Regions from separate parts of the Shewanella frigidimarina NCIMB 400 genome, predicted to be linked through region 4. Evidence: predicted binding sites of a transcription regulator. Region 4 holds the regulator's gene; each other region holds the start of a gene.
What was found. The regulator sigma-54, encoded in region 4, starts transcription at its own class of promoters, with help from an activator protein. The targets are predictions, from matches to a motif close to GTTGGCACGNNNNTNGNNT.
Positions count from the first base shown of each region.

Region 1: SFRI_RS16385 (DUF4097 family beta strand repeat-containing protein) is a predicted target of sigma-54. The motif match lies at 2,458-2,476, and genes of this name have one in related genera.
Region 2: norV (anaerobic nitric oxide reductase flavorubredoxin) is a predicted target of sigma-54. The motif match lies at 1,903-1,921, and genes of this name have one in related genera.
Region 3: SFRI_RS14830 (YggN family protein) is a predicted target of sigma-54. The motif match lies at 2,110-2,128, and genes of this name have one in related genera.

Region 1 is NC_008345.1:3,802,007-3,806,209, forward strand. It holds gene SFRI_RS16375 (GNAT family N-acetyltransferase) at 17-466, shown strand; gene SFRI_RS16380 (ribonuclease H family protein) at 584-1,372, opposite strand; gene SFRI_RS16385 (DUF4097 family beta strand repeat-containing protein) at 1,547-2,350, opposite strand; gene yjjX (inosine/xanthosine triphosphatase) at 2,628-3,200, shown strand; gene SFRI_RS16400 (GNAT family N-acetyltransferase) at 3,193-3,714, shown strand; gene SFRI_RS16405 (ankyrin repeat domain-containing protein) at 3,786-4,203, opposite strand, start outside.
Region 2 is NC_008345.1:1,886,483-1,890,685, reverse strand. It holds gene SFRI_RS08165 (YbfB/YjiJ family MFS transporter) at 1-704, opposite strand, end outside; gene SFRI_RS08160 (LysR family transcriptional regulator) at 819-1,640, shown strand; gene norV (anaerobic nitric oxide reductase flavorubredoxin) at 1,987-3,501, shown strand; gene norW (NADH:flavorubredoxin reductase NorW) at 3,498-4,203, shown strand, end outside.
Region 3 is NC_008345.1:3,451,527-3,455,729, forward strand. It holds gene SFRI_RS14825 (LysR family transcriptional regulator) at 1-829, opposite strand, end outside; gene SFRI_RS14830 (YggN family protein) at 1,240-2,052, opposite strand; gene glsB (glutaminase B) at 2,280-3,194, opposite strand; gene SFRI_RS14840 (YggL family protein) at 3,201-3,527, opposite strand; gene trmB (tRNA (guanosine(46)-N7)-methyltransferase TrmB) at 3,563-4,203, opposite strand, start outside.
Region 4 is NC_008345.1:4,022,039-4,026,241, reverse strand. It holds gene SFRI_RS17435 (HPr family phosphocarrier protein) at 1-80, opposite strand, end outside; gene rapZ (RNase adapter RapZ) at 101-964, opposite strand; gene ptsN (PTS IIA-like nitrogen regulatory protein PtsN) at 961-1,404, opposite strand; gene hpf (ribosome hibernation promoting factor) at 1,407-1,694, opposite strand; gene SFRI_RS17415 (RNA polymerase factor sigma-54) at 1,720-3,204, opposite strand; gene lptB (LPS export ABC transporter ATP-binding protein) at 3,347-4,078, opposite strand; gene lptA (lipopolysaccharide transport periplasmic protein LptA) at 4,075-4,203, opposite strand, start outside.

The sequences.
Region 1 (4,203 bases), 220 kb from region 4:
TAAAAACGAGAAAACCATGACAATAAGAATTGGCCAACATGCCGACCTACAAGCCCTAGTTCAGTTTAACCAAGCTATGGCAATGGAAACTGAAAATCTATCATTAGACACTGAGCAATTGACTCGCGGTGTTGAAGGACTACTTACTCATCCTGAACGTGGGGTATATTTAGTCGCCGAAGTTGATGGAGAAATTACCGGTTCGTTAATGGTCACCTATGAGTGGAGTGACTGGCGCGCGAGTAATTATTATTGGATCCAGAGTGTGTATATCCGTCCACAGAATCGTCGTCAGGGTATTTATGGCAAGCTTTATCAAGCGGTAAAAGACTTAGCAGCAGAAAACGGTGGCACCGCTAGTTTCCGTTTATATGTTGAGCATGACAATAAAGTTGCCCAAAAAACCTATGAGTCTTTAGGGATGGAGCAAAGCCATTATTTAATGTACGAAGAAAATACTAAGTAATTAATCGTAAGTGACGTAAGTGGTCGTAAATCACGCACAAAAAAGCCGGAAAAATCCGGCTTTTTTGTGTTTATTGACCAAGGAATCTAACGCGTTCAGGGAGGATTTGGCCAATAACTAGCCTGTTCGCAACGCGAGAATTTTACTGATATCCAGTGGCGCAGTAAATTGACTAAACCCTTTGTGCTGCAGATCAATCGCATGAATCGACATTCTGTCTGCCAATTCGTTACCTTCAATACCAATATGGGCGGCGACATGCTGAAGCACTAAATCGTCTTTCATTGCATCGTATAACTCATGTGCTTGCTTGATGATCTCCAGATTGGCGATTTCACCGGTTTTTCGGGTCCAGTTTTTAGCTTTCCAACCATATGCCCACTCACAAACACATTTAATCGAATACTGTGAGTCACTCATAATTTGCACGGTTTCACCGGCATCAAGCACTTTTTTTGCCTTAATGAGTGCCTGATGTAGCGCATTGAGCTCGGCAGTATTATTGGTGCCATTAGGATTAAACAAACCAAACCATAATTCGGCTAACTCGCCTTTGCGGTATATCGCCATCCCTGAACCCGCTTTACCTGGGTTGGGTTCGCAACCTCCGTCGGTGTAAATAACCACATCAAATTGGCTTAACACAGCTTGATTCGCGCTAAGAGTCTTGGTTGATGTTCCAGCCCCTGCAGCCTTTGTCGATGAACGACCAGCCGCTTTAGCTGGCACACTTTTGCCTATGCTGCTTGCAGGAGATTTAGCAAATGCAACTTTGGCTTCTGCTTCTGTAGCAAAGGATTTGTACTTGGCTTGCGGATATTTATCAACTGAACGCTTGGTAACATCCCAGCTGGTAAAAATACCCGTTTCTCGACCGGCCCATACTACGTAAAACTTCTTTGCCATGATTAACTCTTACTTCAACAATGCTAACTTCACTAATAACGTGCCTGCATCATGCCATGATTAAACTTGGCTTTGAAACAAAAAAGCATGTTGCGTGCCGCAGTTGCAGTTAACTTGAACATCTTGACCAAATAAGCTTAAGTTTGATTTACCTGAGCTTAATGTGGCTGAGCATCAGTCTAGGGTTAGTGGGCCATCGATATTTTGATAATCGACACTACCAGACCCAGAATTAACAATGGTCAAACCTTTGGTGTTAGCCACATCAATGCCACCGGAACCATCATTTATCTTAACCAATCCGGAGACTTGATTAACCTTGATTGAACCCGAACCATCTTCAATACTCACATCACCAATAACATGGTTAATGCGAATGGAGCCCGAGCCATCTTGCAACTCAATCGCGCCTTTAGCCTCGCTAATATTAATAGAGCCTGAACCATCAACTAATACCAATTTGCCAATGTGGTTCATCACAATACTGCCAGAGCCATCGATCAACTCAATATCCGCACTAACATCATCTATTTGGATGGGCCCTGAACCGTCTTTAATATTCAATGCGAGCGCCGCTGGTACTTCTACCAATAAATCAATATAAGGTGATTCACCGAAATAGTGATCACTGTGTATTTTTGATAATAAATAGCCCTTATCACCTTTTCGGGTCAAGCTGAGCTTAATTTCGATGTCATCTTGATCCAATGATTGGGTGTAAATATCGGCATGTACGCTAACTTCTTTTAAGCCTTCAACCCCGACAATTGTTAACTTGCCGGCGCCAGTATTGGCGACTAACTCAGTTAATGATCCAGCATCAAGATTTAATTGCTGTTTTACTAAGTTAAGATTTGTATTGTTTTGCTCTGACGATGACGTAAATACAGACTCGGCTTCGCTTTGCGAAGCACCAAATAGGGTGGCACCTAGAATAAGCCCGACCGTGACACTAATGGTTGCGATACGAATAGACATAAGATTAATTCCTTTTATGAGGATAAAAATAAGCTTAGCCCACTAAACAGATGTTATTAATAAAGTTAACTGATGTTTGTATGAGTTAGCGGCAATTAACAATCATTTAGCAGGTTTCATACCAACTAAACAAAATCATTATTTACAACAAGTTACAATTATCAGTACTAAAATTAACTACGTCATCAAACCCCAAATGGTTAAAATCCCTTACAATGTGGTTAACTTCACTACTGTGCCCAACATGGTTAACTCAAACAAATAAGAACATAACCCTATGCCAACTTTTACTGCGATACCACAAACGTTAACTATCATTGTTGGTTCAACCAACCCAGTTAAAATCAATGCTGCAAAACAGGCTATTGGACAATATTTCCCTGATGTTCATATTGATTGTACTGGCATGCATGCACCATCACTGGTGGCAGACCAACCCATGACCGAAGCAGAAACTAAATTGGGTGCCATCAACCGAGCTCAATTTTGCCAAGCCAATGCAAAAGTAGTCGATCAACATGCTGACTTTTATGTGGCAATGGAAGGCGGAGTCGATCAGTTTGATCACAGCCCAGCCACCTTTGCTTACATGGCCATTATCCATAACGGCACATTATCTGTAGGTCGTAGCGCTAACTTGCCGTTGCCACAGTCAATTTTTAACGCTTTACAAGCAGGTGAAGAACTTGGCAAAGTAATGGACCGAGTATTTAACACTCATAATATTAAACAAAAAGGTGGCGCGATTGGCTTGCTCACTCGAGGTTTAGCCACCCGCGAAAGCATTTATACCCAAGCATTAGTGCTGGCAATGGCTCCTTTTATCAATGCGGAATTATTTAATGACTGAAAATCAGCAAGCAAATGCAACCAAAGACAACTTGCAGGCACCCTTGATTAGAACATTACAAGCACATGACGATGCCGCATTAGCAGCGGTTATTCGTGAAGTGTCTGCAGAATATGGGTTAACCCCAGATAAAGGCTTTAGCGTAGCCGATAAAACCCTCGACTGTTTAAGTGAGGTGTATCAAGCTGAAGGTTCACAATACTGGGTGATTGAGTATCAAGGCAAAGTGGTTGGCGGCGCTGGAATTGCGCCATTAGCAAAAAATGACGGCGTATGTGAATTACAAAAAATGTATTTTTCTCGCGCTATACGTGGTCAAGGTATGGCGAAGCCATTAACCCGTCAGTGTATTGAGTTCGCCAAGCAACAAGGCTATCAATCAATGTATTTAGAAACCACGGCAGTGCTAGTTGAAGCACTAGCACTCTATGAAAAACTGGGCTTTAGTCACTGTCAGCATTTAGGCGAAACCGGCCACGATGCCTGTGAAATCGCGATGATAAAAGCGCTGTAGTGTTACAACCTGAGTAAGAGGAGGAGCTTAGCTCTCCTTCTCATCTCGTTCAATGCTTGATTAACTTTTGATTAACTATATCCACATATACTCAGAGGTAACGCGTTGTCATCAACAACCTTGAGCTGCGGATAGGCACTGATAATTTGTTGATAAACATCGGGGTATTTTAACTTTATCAAACCCATTCGACGTAAATGAAACTCATCGATTTTAGGTTGGTAGCGCATTAACAAATCCACTTTTTCAACGGCATCTTCTGGCTTAAATTGCCAAGGTTCAATACTTAATGCGACATGTAAGGGATCGAGCCCTTTACTTAACTGTGGGTCTGTATCATTAATGATAAAGGGAAACTTATCATCAACTAATCGCTTGATAATATCTACATTACCTTTAACTACTGCATAAAAAAGTAAGGTTTTCCCTCTATAATCATGCCCGTGTAAATCATAACTAGACTCTTCTAACCCTGTTAGAAAGTCAACA
Region 2 (4,203 bases), 2.1 Mb from region 4:
TCGACAATATCAACAATAAAAGTCGAACTGACGGCATAACCATAACCGGCACAGAAATAAGCCAACATCATTAACGATTTAAAGGCTTTACTTGGTGGATTATCTTTGACCCCTGCTCCCGCTTTACCACCAACAAAAGGATGTGGCATCCATAACCATGCAGGGATCGAGAATATTGCTGCCATCACGGCTAACGCTAGCCACTGTTGCTGCCAGTCGGCTGACATGGTCAGCATGGCTTCTATTAGTATCGAGGTAACAATGATGCTCAAGCCCGCACCAGAGAAGTGAATGCCCAATTCTGCACGGTGATTATGGTTAACTAGCCATTTTAATATCAAGCCAGAGGCAATAATAAAGCCTCCTGAAGCGCAGATTCCGGCAATAAAGCGTAATACCGCCCAAGTCACCATATCAGTGGTCATTACCATTGCAGCTGAAGTGACGACACTCAATATAAGGTACAACCGGTGTAAGTTATATTTGTAGTTAAGGTTGTGCATGCTAGCGGCAAGTAACACCCCACACATGTAACCCATAAAATTAGTACTAGCTAACCAACCTCCACCAGATTCAGTTAGGCCTGCACCGTCCTGCATTATCGGTAATAACAAGCTATAGGAAAATCTAGCCACCCCAACCGTGACAATTAAACTACAGATACCAGCAAAATAGACGCGGACTTTTGTTAGCTCTAGTAACATCAAAATCACTTTTTAAGTGAAACCATTAACAAACAATACGTCAATCTGCTAATCTTAAAAATTGAATTATTTAGAACAAAAACTTCTTATTAAGAGAACCATATGGAAATATTAATGCTAAAAACGTTTAAAGCCGTTGTTGATGAAGACGGCATTAAAGGTGCTGCTGATAAGTTGCATACGGTTCAGTCCAACATCACCAGCCGGATTAAAAAACTCGAGAAAGAACTGGATACTAAGCTATTTACTATCATTGGCCGAAAATTACAGTTAACGCCTAGTGGACAACAGCTTTGCGAGTATGCAGATCAGATTTTACAATTAGAATACCAAGCAACCTCTGCCATTTTGCGCAATAAAGGAACTTACGAATTACGAGTTGGTATGCCAGAAACATTTGCAGCGGTTCATATGCCTATGGCACTCAAAAAACTCAAGTTGAATCACGCTGAAATTAGAACGAAAATTCATACTGACACCAGCGAAAGACTGGTATTTTCGGTGTTGAACAATAAGGTTGACTGCGCTGCGATAGGTAATGCGCCTAAACATGAAAACCTTATTATTATCCCGATTGTGAAAGAAGAACTGATTATGGTGACTCCACGAGACAGTGAACATGATCCGGTCTTGTTTGTACGCGATGAAGGCTGTGGCTATAGAAAACACGCCCTTATTTGGCAACAAAAGGCTGGCCGAGGTAATGATGAGCTCATGGTAATGAGCAGTGCTGATGGTGTTTTAGGCTGTATCGCGGCGGGTTTAGGTTACACCATTATTGGTAAAAATATGGTGGCGGGCAGTCGGTATGAAAAGTCTCTGGTTATGACGCCAGTGAGCCATGGTCCAAAACATGTTCAACTATCAATTGTCTATCGTAAAGATAGTCCATTAGAGTCAGGTATATTGACCCTAGCAAAGCTATTAACCAAGTAATTCATTCTGACTATCTAAGTTATTAATATCGGCTTATTAATAACCGTTACGGCTATGGCTCTGTCATATCAATCAGCTAACTATTTATAAAGTACAACAATCAACCAGATGACCATTTATTCTGACAATCACTCCGATAGAGTCACACCAGCAAAGTCATAATGACACCCGATAGTCATAAAGACATAGCTATCAATTGTTATAATGACACCCAACATTTTACAGGCTATCATATTTTCCATATTAATCAGCCACTTAACTAGTTGGCACGCCACCTGCAATAACGAAGTTAACTTTTGAAACTTTATCTTTGAACTTTAACTTCTCATTTATTACAGGTGTACAGATGACAATTCACATTAAAAATAACATCGATTGGGTTGGACAGCGTGACTGGGAAATATTGGACTTTCATGGCACTGAATATAAAACCACTAAAGGGACGAGTTATAATAGTTACCTTATCCGTGAACAAAAAAATGTCTTAATCGATACTGTTGACCATCGTTTCAGCCTGCAATTTATTCAAAACCTTGAGATGGAAATTGATCTCGATAAGATTGATTACATCGTCATTAACCATGCAGAAGAAGATCACTCAGGTGCGTTAGCAGCTTTGATGGCTAAAATCCCTAATACGCCAATTTATTGTACCGAAAATGCTATCGACTCCATTACTGGCTTACACCACCATACCGAGTGGAATTTTAATATCGTTAAAACCGGCGATACTCTTGATATTGGTAATGGCAAGCAGTTGGTGTTTATTGAAACCCCAATGTTGCATTGGCCAGACAGTATGATGACCTATTTAACGGGAGATGCTGTGCTATTTAGTAATGATGCGTTCGGTCAGCATTATTGTGATGAGCATTTATTTAATGATGAAGTAGACCAAATTGAATTAATGGATCAGTGTTTACGTTATTACTCCAATATTCTAACCCCGTTTAGCTCACTGGTTACCGCTAAAATTAATGAGGTGCTGAGTTTTAACCTGCCCGTTGACATGATTGCTACTGCCCATGGCGTGGTGTGGCGCGACAACCCTACCCAGATTATTCATCAATATCTGCAATGGGCAGATAATTATCAAGAAGACAGAATCACCATTTTTTACGATTCAATGTCTAATAACACCCGTATGATGGCCGATGCCATTGCCCAAGGGATCCACGACGTTGACCCGGTGGTGTCAGTTAAAGTGTTTAATGTGGCCCGCCATGATAAAAATGACATCTTAGCTAACGTGTTCCGCTCTAAAGGTATTTTGGTGGGTTCATCAACCATGAACAATGTCATGATGCCAAAAGTCGCGGGCATGTTAGAAGAGATCACAGGCTTGCGCTTTAAAGATAAGAAAGCCGGTGCATTTGGAAGTTATGGTTGGAACGGCGGCGCGGTTGACCGTATTCACACCCGTCTTACGGATGCCGGATTTGAAACCATTGTCGGTTTAAAAGCAAAATGGCGACCAGATGGTAAAGCGATGCGCGAATGCCGTGAGCATGGTCGCCAGATAGCCAAAAGCTGGGCATGGCATGATTTAAGTAATGTAAAATCCATTTCACCTGCATCGCTAGCGAAGAGCGCTCAAGCCACTGTAACCACTAAGCCAACGCCAGCAGTTCAAACAACTCAAGCAATCAAACCGACATGTACAACAGCGACAGCAATGAGTGATTCACAAAATATGCTCTGCACTGTGTGTAATTGGGTGTATGAGCCAGTATTGGGTGAGCCTAATCAAGAAGTAGAACCAGGAACACCGTGGAGCGAAGTACCAGACTTTTTCCTTTGCCCAGATTGTGGCCTTGGCAAAGATGTATTTGTCCCTATTGCTGAGAGGAAAGCATCATGAGTGCACCTATCATTATCATTGGTAGCGGCTTTGGCTCATATCAACTTATCAAGACCATTAGACGCACAGATAAGCACTTACCGATAACCGTTTTTACCCTTGATGAAGGCCACGATTACAATAAACCGGATTTGAGCCATGTATTTAGTAACAAGCAAAACAGTGCTGATTTAATCCGTCTGAGTGCACAAGAGTTTGCCAGCGAGAATAATATTACTCTGCATGCTTTTACCAAGGTTGATTGTATTGATAGCGTTCAACAACAAGTGTTTGTTAACGGCGTTGCTTATCCATATGCAAAACTGGTGTTAGCGACGGGAGCAAAAACCTTTGTACCACCTATGCTTGGCAATGCCACTGACAGTGTTATTACCTTAAACAGTTTAAGTGAGTTTGATAGCGCGCAGTTGCAACTACAAAATGCACAGACAGTTCTAGTGATTGGTGCAGGCATTATCGGCACTGAAATAGCGATGGATCTTAATCATAGTGGCAAAATAGTCGTGGTGGTTGAACCAAGCCACGGCGTGATGGCGAGTATGTTGCCAGAGTTAGTCGCCAGTGCTTTACAAAAGAAAATGGTAAATATGGGCGTGGTGTTTGAGTTTGGGCACACGATTAGTTCGCTAAATAAAACTGAATTAGGTATTTGTGCCACACTCAGCTCTGGCCAAACATATACCGTGGATTGTGTTATTTCAG
Region 3 (4,203 bases), 570 kb from region 4:
GACGAGGATACACAGCTTGTAATGGAAGGTTGTGAGTCAACTGCCAATCAGGTAACAAAGGTACCAATGTCCCTTGAGCGATTTCATCTTCCATTAAGTAACTGGCTAAATATACAATGCCTAAACCACTCACTGCGGCCGATTTCAATGCTGGTGCATTATCGACACGGAAATTGCCTGACACACCAATTTCGCAATAGTCTTCGCCCTTTTTAAATTGCCACATACTGTGCTCATGCCACTCGCCTTGATACACCAAGCAATTGTGCTCAACTAACTGTTCAGGTCGGCTAATGTTACCATGTTGCGCAATATAACCCGGTGAGGCGACTAATAAGAACTGACATTTCATTAACGGTCTTGCCACCATACCCAGCGGCAATTGCTCAGACATGGTTAACAGTAGATCTAAGCCTTCACTGACAACATCGACCTTATGATCAAGTAAGCTAACTTGTAGTTCAAGCTCTGGATGTCTTGCCATAAATGCTGGTAAAGCAGGAATAATATGCATGGTGCCAAATGATTGCGATATCCCAACTTTTAATACACCACGAGTTGCATCATTTAAATTGTGAACACTTGAAACTGCCTGCTCTGCATCACGAAGGAGCTCTTCGCCTTGGAGATACAATAAATTGCCGGCTTCAGTAAGGCTTAAACTGCGGGTTGTTCGCTGAATAAGCTGCACGCCAAGTTTATGTTCAAGATCTGCAACTTGAGTACTTACTTTAGATTTAGAAATGCCAAGACGTCTGGCTGCAGCACTAAAACTTCCTGCACGTGCAACATGAGTAAAAATTGCGATAGGTTCTAACAGTTCTAACATGAAAGTCGCCTTAAGCTGGTTACGACATTAATAAAAATTCCAGATATCTGTTAGCCATTGCTGGTAACTAAACCTTGTTAAGCGTCAATATCAACATTCAGATATTATGATTGATGCTATTAAATGAGCATCAAAACAAACTAATACCGTTAATCAACACCAACAAATGAAGATTCTGAAATATAACCACATCTAAAGTAGAGTGTAATTTTGTAATAATTGTCACGAGTATAACAAAAAAAGCTTCTATGGCTCTATATTTATAATTGACAATTTTTTTATCAGAACAAAGCAACACTAGCTATAGCGGTAAAGCAGCTAGAATTGGCACAAAAAAAAAGCCCCTGTGTCTTCAAAAAGAGCACAGGGGAAGGTCAGGTGTCCGGGAAGACAGGTTGAACAAAATAAATTTACTCTTTTAGTTCGCCTAACTTAGCTAATGTATAAGGTGCAAGTTCTGGTATGTCTTTACGAACTTGGCTTTCTAACACTAATAATCCTTCAAAATTATCACAAATTTTATCAGCTCGTTGTTCAAGGCCTTGTGATTGCGATTCAAGCTGTTGCTCGATGTCTTTACCGACATTATCCATTTTTTGTGAAAAGGTATTCATTTTCTCTTCAAATGAACCACCTTCAGAAGACATAATCTGACTACCTAATGTCATCATTAATGATCCCATTGAGTTGGTGACCATTTGTTCTATCTCTTGCTCAAACTCTTCATTAAATGCATGTTCAATTGAAGACTCTGTTGAACCTAAATAAAACTTATCGCCTTGCTGATACGCCATGGTGTCAATGCGTTTTTGTATCCCCGTCATGAGCTTATCAATTTGGCTACCAGTGGCATCGCCAAATATTGGAGTTAATGCCATATTAACCGCCTGAGATGCCATTACTACAACATCACCGACCAAATCAATTACCTCTGGAACCTGACGAGATAGTTCATCAGAATATTGAGTGAGCAATGTTTGTTGCTTAGCGTTTAAGGTAACCTTTTTACCGTCTACATACAGTTGATCCAGTTCAACGCGATATTTCTCGGATCCATTATCACTAATCTGCAATTTTTTTGGTTCAACGGTAACGTCATAGTTTAATGTCACATTGCACTTTTCATCATTAATTGACATTTTTGCCATAGCTGGAGTCAACGCCCCTGCAGTGAATAACATGCTGGTTAACGCTACACCACAAATCAACTTCTGTTTGGTCATGATAAAAATCCTTTTGCTATACGAATATCAATAATAAGGTCGAATATGAGTGTTATAAAGCACAAGCTATGCCAACAAAGTTAACTCGATGATTTTTAATAGATAAAACAAATATAGAGTTAATGAGTTAACTGATGGATGGGTGATAGCGGAAGTGTATTCGTAAAATAAACCAAAAAGTAGTCTATTTTACGAATCTCAATAATAATTAATTTAGAGGGGTTAAATCAAAAAATGGAACGGCCTAACTTTTGGCTTAACTGTTCTAACATAGCCGTACCGGCCAAGGAGTTTCCATTGATATCCAATTCAGGAGACCATACACAAATAGACATATCACCAGGGATTACGGCAATAATGCCTCCACCCACGCCACTTTTACCTGGCATTCCCACTCGATAAGCAAACTCTCCTGCGCCATCGTATAATCCAGATGTCGCGAGTAAAGCATTGAGTTGCCTAGTTTGCACTGGGGACACTAAACTGTCGCCATCAAGCGTTTTACCGCGGTTAGCCAAATAGAACATCGCACGGGATAAATCAGCGCAATTCATTCTTAATGCACAGTAATGAAAATAGCTTTTAAGCACGGTATTGACGTCGCCCTCAAAATTACCAAATGACTTCATTAAATAGGCAATAGATGCATTACGAGCACTGAACTGGAACTCAGAATCCGCCACGACTTTATCGTAAGATAATGTCGCGTTTTGACTCAATTGACGTACCACTTCGAGCATTCGATGTTTAGGCGCCCCTAAACGAGCTTGCAACAAGTCGGCAATAACAAGTGCACCTGCATTAATAAAAGGGTTTCGAGGTTTTCCACGCTCTAATTCGACCTGTACCAGCGAGTTAAATGAATGTCCTGAGGGTTCTTTACCCACACGACTCCAAATTTCATCTTCGGTATATAAATTAAGTGCCAGAGTAAGGCTAAAGACTTTTGAAATACTTTGAATTGAAAACGGTTCGAGGTAATCACCCGCACCAATTGTTTGACCATCAACGGTGGTAACTGCAATCCCTATTTTGTTAGGGTCAACGCAGGCAAGAGCAGGAATATATCCTGCAACCTTGCCTTTACCCAATAGCGATCTTACTTTATCGACAGCTTCTTGAAGTAATAATTGCTCAGGCAATTTAGCTTAACCCCACCAGATATCGTACAAATCACTGACTTCGAGGTTAGATACAGGCTTGTCTTTCCAGAATGCATTCACTGCAGCGGTATCTTCATCAGTACATTTACCGATAGCTTGGGTAGCAATAATACCTTCCCATTGCTTGTGTCCACCACCGTGGAAACCTAATTGACGAGGTTCAATGACTTCAACAAGAAATTGATCAACTAAGTTATCAATATCTGCCTCAGAAACAGACTCATCAAAAGTCCAGTTGATTTCAAAGCCTAATTCTTGAAACTCATCAACTCGTAATTTTTTACGTAAACGACGACTACGATTTTGCGCCATGGTGTATTCTCCGATTGCTGAAAGTGTAGTTGTGATTAAGCAGTACGCTCAAACATGATATCCCATACGCCGTGACCGAGTCTGTGGCCTCTTGCCTCAAACTTGGTAAGTGGACGATGCTCTGGACGTTCGACAACTGTACCAGTTGTTGATTGATTTTTATAACCTTCTGCGGCATTCATTATTTCTAACATATGCTCGCTGTAATTCTCCCAATCGGTTGCCATGTGAAACACACCACCAATTTTAAGCTTACGGCGGATAAGTTGTACAAACTCGGCTTGCACAATCCGGCGCTTATGATGACGTTTTTTATGCCATGGATCAGGGAAAAACAATTGAACGCGCTCAAGTGAACCATCAACAATGCTGTGCTCTAGCACTTCCATTGCATCGTGATGATATACACGTAAGTTAGTCACTTCAGCAGCACCGGCCTCAGAAAGACACGTACCAATGCCTGGCTTATGCACTTCTATGCCAATAAAGTTTTGTTCTGGGGCAGCTTTTGCCATTTGCACTAATGATGCACCCATACCAAAACCGATTTCTAATACGGTATCAGCATCGCGACCAAACACTTGAGTTAACTCCAACGCTTGTGGAGTATAATCAAGTCCCATTGCTGGCCAATGTGCTTCAATTGCTTGAGATTGACCTTTGGTTAAACGGCCTT
Region 4 (4,203 bases):
AATACTGCGAGTTTTGTTGCTGCACGGGCATGTAATCCCAATTTATTTGAAATGGTCACTTGGCGTTCAAGTTTGATCATTGACGCGATCCTATGCTCACTTAGTTATTAGTATCACTGATATTTAACTCTCTGTGGCGAGCATTAACCGTGTGTTTACTACCTTGTCTAAACCGTTTAGCTAATTGATCTGCAATATATACCGAACGGTGCTGACCACCAGTACAACCAATCGCGATGGTAAGGTAACTGCGATTATTACGTTCTAGATGTGGCATCCAAGTTTCAAATAGATTTTCAATTTGCCAAATAAACTTATTCACTAATGGCTGACGCCCTAAAAACTCTTGTACGGGTTCGTCTAAACCCGTAAATGGACGCAGCTCAATTTCCCAGTGCGGGTTAGGTAAAAAGCGTACATCAAACATAAAGTCAGCTTCTGTCGGCATTCCGTGTTTAAAACCAAAAGATTCAAAGTTAATCACTAACTCTTTATCAACACTGCCTAATAATATTTGCCTAACTTGGTCGCTTAATTCGTAGATATTTAGTGCAGAAGTGTCGATGTAGTGATCAACAATTTTTGCGATCGGTTCGAGTAAACGGCCTTCTAATTTGATCGCTTCTTGTAGTGAAATATGATTTTTAGATAATGGGTGTAATCGACGTGTTTCGCTGTAACGTTTAAGCAATACTTTGTCATTGGAATTTAAAAAGAAGCTGATAATTTCAGTGTCATTCTCAAGTAGTGCCAATTGGTCTTGAAGCACTTTACCTTGTTCTGCAATGTTACGAACATCAACACTAATCGCAACCAAATCATTGCTACCCTTAAGCTGGGCTAATAATGTGCCAATAAGTGGTAAAGGCAAATTATCAACACAATAATATCCTAGGTCTTCTAATACTCTCAGGGCAACGGATTTTCCTGAGCCCGAACGTCCCGATACTATGACAAGTTTCATGCAGTAATAACCTGATAAAGTTCTGTTGCGTCGTGAGTTTTGCGAAGCTGTTTCAATATTTGCTTATCGCTTAACTTTTGGGCCATGCTTGATAACGTGCCTAAATGTTGTTGGCACTGGTCGGCAGGTACTAACAAAGCAAATAAAAGATCCACGGGCTGTTTATCGATTGCATCAAAGGCAATGGCTTCTTCACATTTAATAAATATCGCGATAGGGTGATCGATGGTCGTTAATCGACCATGAGGTATCGCAATGCCATTTCCTATACCTGTGCTACCCATTTTCTCTCTCGCTAACAGGCTTTCAAAAACCTCTTGCGAAGACAGGGTTGGGTACTGGGCAGCGACTAAATTGCTGATGAGTTCCAGTACTTTTTTCTTACTGCCCGGTGTGGCACAGGTAGTGCATTCCGGCTGCAGAATGGTACAAAGTTCCATCGTTAGTGTTTTGTATTCTTCTCTTTGTGTTTAATTACCTGACGGTCGAGTTTATCGATCAGGGCGTCTATTGCAGCATACATATCAGTATTTTCTGACATTGCGAAAATCTCTGCGCCATTAACGTTGATTTTAGCTTCTGCTTTTTGTTGTAATTTTTCTACATTGAGCACAACGTGTACATTATGGATCTGATCGAAGTGCCGTTCAAGCTTTGAAAATTTACCTTGGACGTATTCACGTAAAGATTCTGTGATTTCGACATGATGTCCAGTCAGACTTATTTGCATAAAAAATCCTCCATTGCCTAGTAGGTTATAAACTCTTACGTTGGTTTGAGGGCGGGATCATCATTGCTTCACGGTATTTTGCAATCGTACGACGCGCAACGTTTATGCCCTGTTCTGCCAGAAGCTGAGCCATTTTACTGTCGCTCAGTGGTTTTTTCTGGTTTTCTGCGGCAACCAGCTTTTTGATAAAAGCACGAATGGCTGTAGATGAGCATTCCCCGCCATCGTCAGTACTGACATGGCTAGAGAAGAAGTATTTTAGTTCAAACAACCCTCGTGGGGTGTGCATATATTTTTGTGTGGTGACTCGTGAAATGGTCGATTCGTGCATCTCTACTGCTTCCGCAATATCATTGAGCACCATAGGCTTCATGGCTTCTTCGCCATATTCAAAAAAGCCTTGCTGAAATTGTACAATGCAATTTGCCACTTTAAGTAAAGTATCGTTGCGACTTTCAATACTTTTAATAAACCATTTAGCCTCTTGCAGATGGCCTCGAATAAATTGACTATCCGACGGGTTTTTACTGCCTCTAGCCATGGCCGCGTATTGCTGATTAACACCAATTTTAGGCATGTTGTCTGGGTTTAACTCTACAACCCAGCGACCATTTTTCTTTAATACAGTGACATCGGGAATAACGTATTCATCATCCATTGGGGTAATTAATAAACCAGGACGAGGATTGAGTGTCTGAATTAGAGTGATTGCGTCACGTAATTCATTTTCTTTTAGTTTTGTTTTACGCATCAATAATCTGAAATCACGGCCAGCAATTAAATCTAAATAGCCTTTAATTAACAAACGAGCATTATCGATATGTGGTGTGTCGTTAGAGAATTGTGCTAATTGAATAAATAGACATTCACTTAAATCACGTGCAGCAACACCAACAGGGTCAAAGTGTTGAACGCGTTTTAATACCGCTTCAACTTCATCAAGTTCCACATTTTCATCACCCATGGCTTCAAGAATATCTTCGGTACTTTGGGTTAAATAACCGCGTTCATCTATGGCATCAATAATGGCGGTGGCAATGGCGAGATCAGTGTCTGAAAATGGGGTAAGATTTTTTTGCCATTCTAAATGTTCGTACAAACCTTCGGTCGTTTCACCTTGAAAGGGCATGTCGTCATCGCGCATGCTCGCACTGCCTGAACCTGACATTGGTGAGGCTGTGTACACTTCGTCCCATGTGGTATCCATGGCTAAATCATCCATGGTTTCTTTGGTCATGGATTCTGCAATGTCGACAGTGGAAGTATCTTTTTCGACATTAACAATGCTGTTGTCACTAAAGTCGGTATCCGCTTGGTCGCGATTTTCCTTTAAGGAGTCTTTTGCTTCAGAAAACTCATCTTCTATTTCAAGCAATGGATTTGAATCTAATGCTTGTTGGATTTCCTGCTGTAGCTCCAATGACGATAATTGCAGTAAGCGAATGGCTTGCTGCAATTGTGGGGTCATGGTTAAGTGTTGACCCATTTTAAGTTGGAGTGACGCTTTCATTTACCGCTTATCCCTAGATGATTTTCAATAAAAATGACAATCTCGAAACTGTAATGGATTGCCATATACATCAATGACATTTAACGTTGTTTAGGTATCGTTCAATGAAATGAGTTAGCTAGACTAAAGGCCAGTAAAGTAACTATAGCTTGAATTGTTCACCTAAGTACACAGCACGAACTTGTTGATTACTTAATATCTCATCAGGTGTGCCTTCGGCGATTAAATTACCCTGGCTAACGATATAGGCCCGCTCACAAACGTCTAGCGTTTCACGTACGTTATGGTCGGTAATTAATACCCCTAAACCCCGATTTTTAAGTTGTTGGATGATTTTTTTAATGTCGATGACCGAAATAGGATCAACACCAGCAAAAGGCTCATCAAGCAAAATAAATTTTGGATTAGCAGCTAAAGCGCGCGCAATTTCAACTCGACGACGTTCGCCACCCGATAACGACATGCCTTGGCTGTCGCGTATGTGAGTAATGTGGAATTCTTCGAGTAGATGCTCAAGTTGCTCAATACGTTGGTCTGTACTGAGCTCTTTGCGAGTTTGCAGTACGGCCATTATGTTGTCGTAAACGGTAAGCTTGCGGAAAATACTGGCTTCTTGTGGTAAGTAACCTATACCTTTGCGGGCGCGCAAATGCATTGGATCGGCAGTAAGGTCGTCATCGTCAATTAATATCCGACCTTTATCGCTTTTTACTAAGCCGACAACCATATAAAAGGTGGTTGTTTTACCTGCACCATTAGGGCCTAAAAGACCGACAATTTGGCCGGTTTTAACCGTTAAGCTCACATCTTTAACAACCTGACGAGCTTTATAGCTTTTTGCTAGATTTTCAGCGGTTAAGGTAATTTGGGTCATGGTTTGATCTGCTTGTTAACAGGGATTTTAGGGAGCTTTTGCTTTGGCGCCGACTCGTCTTGGAAATTCTCTGGTTGAATGATGGTGATTACCCGATCTTGTCCTGTACCAGTACTTTCGGCAAT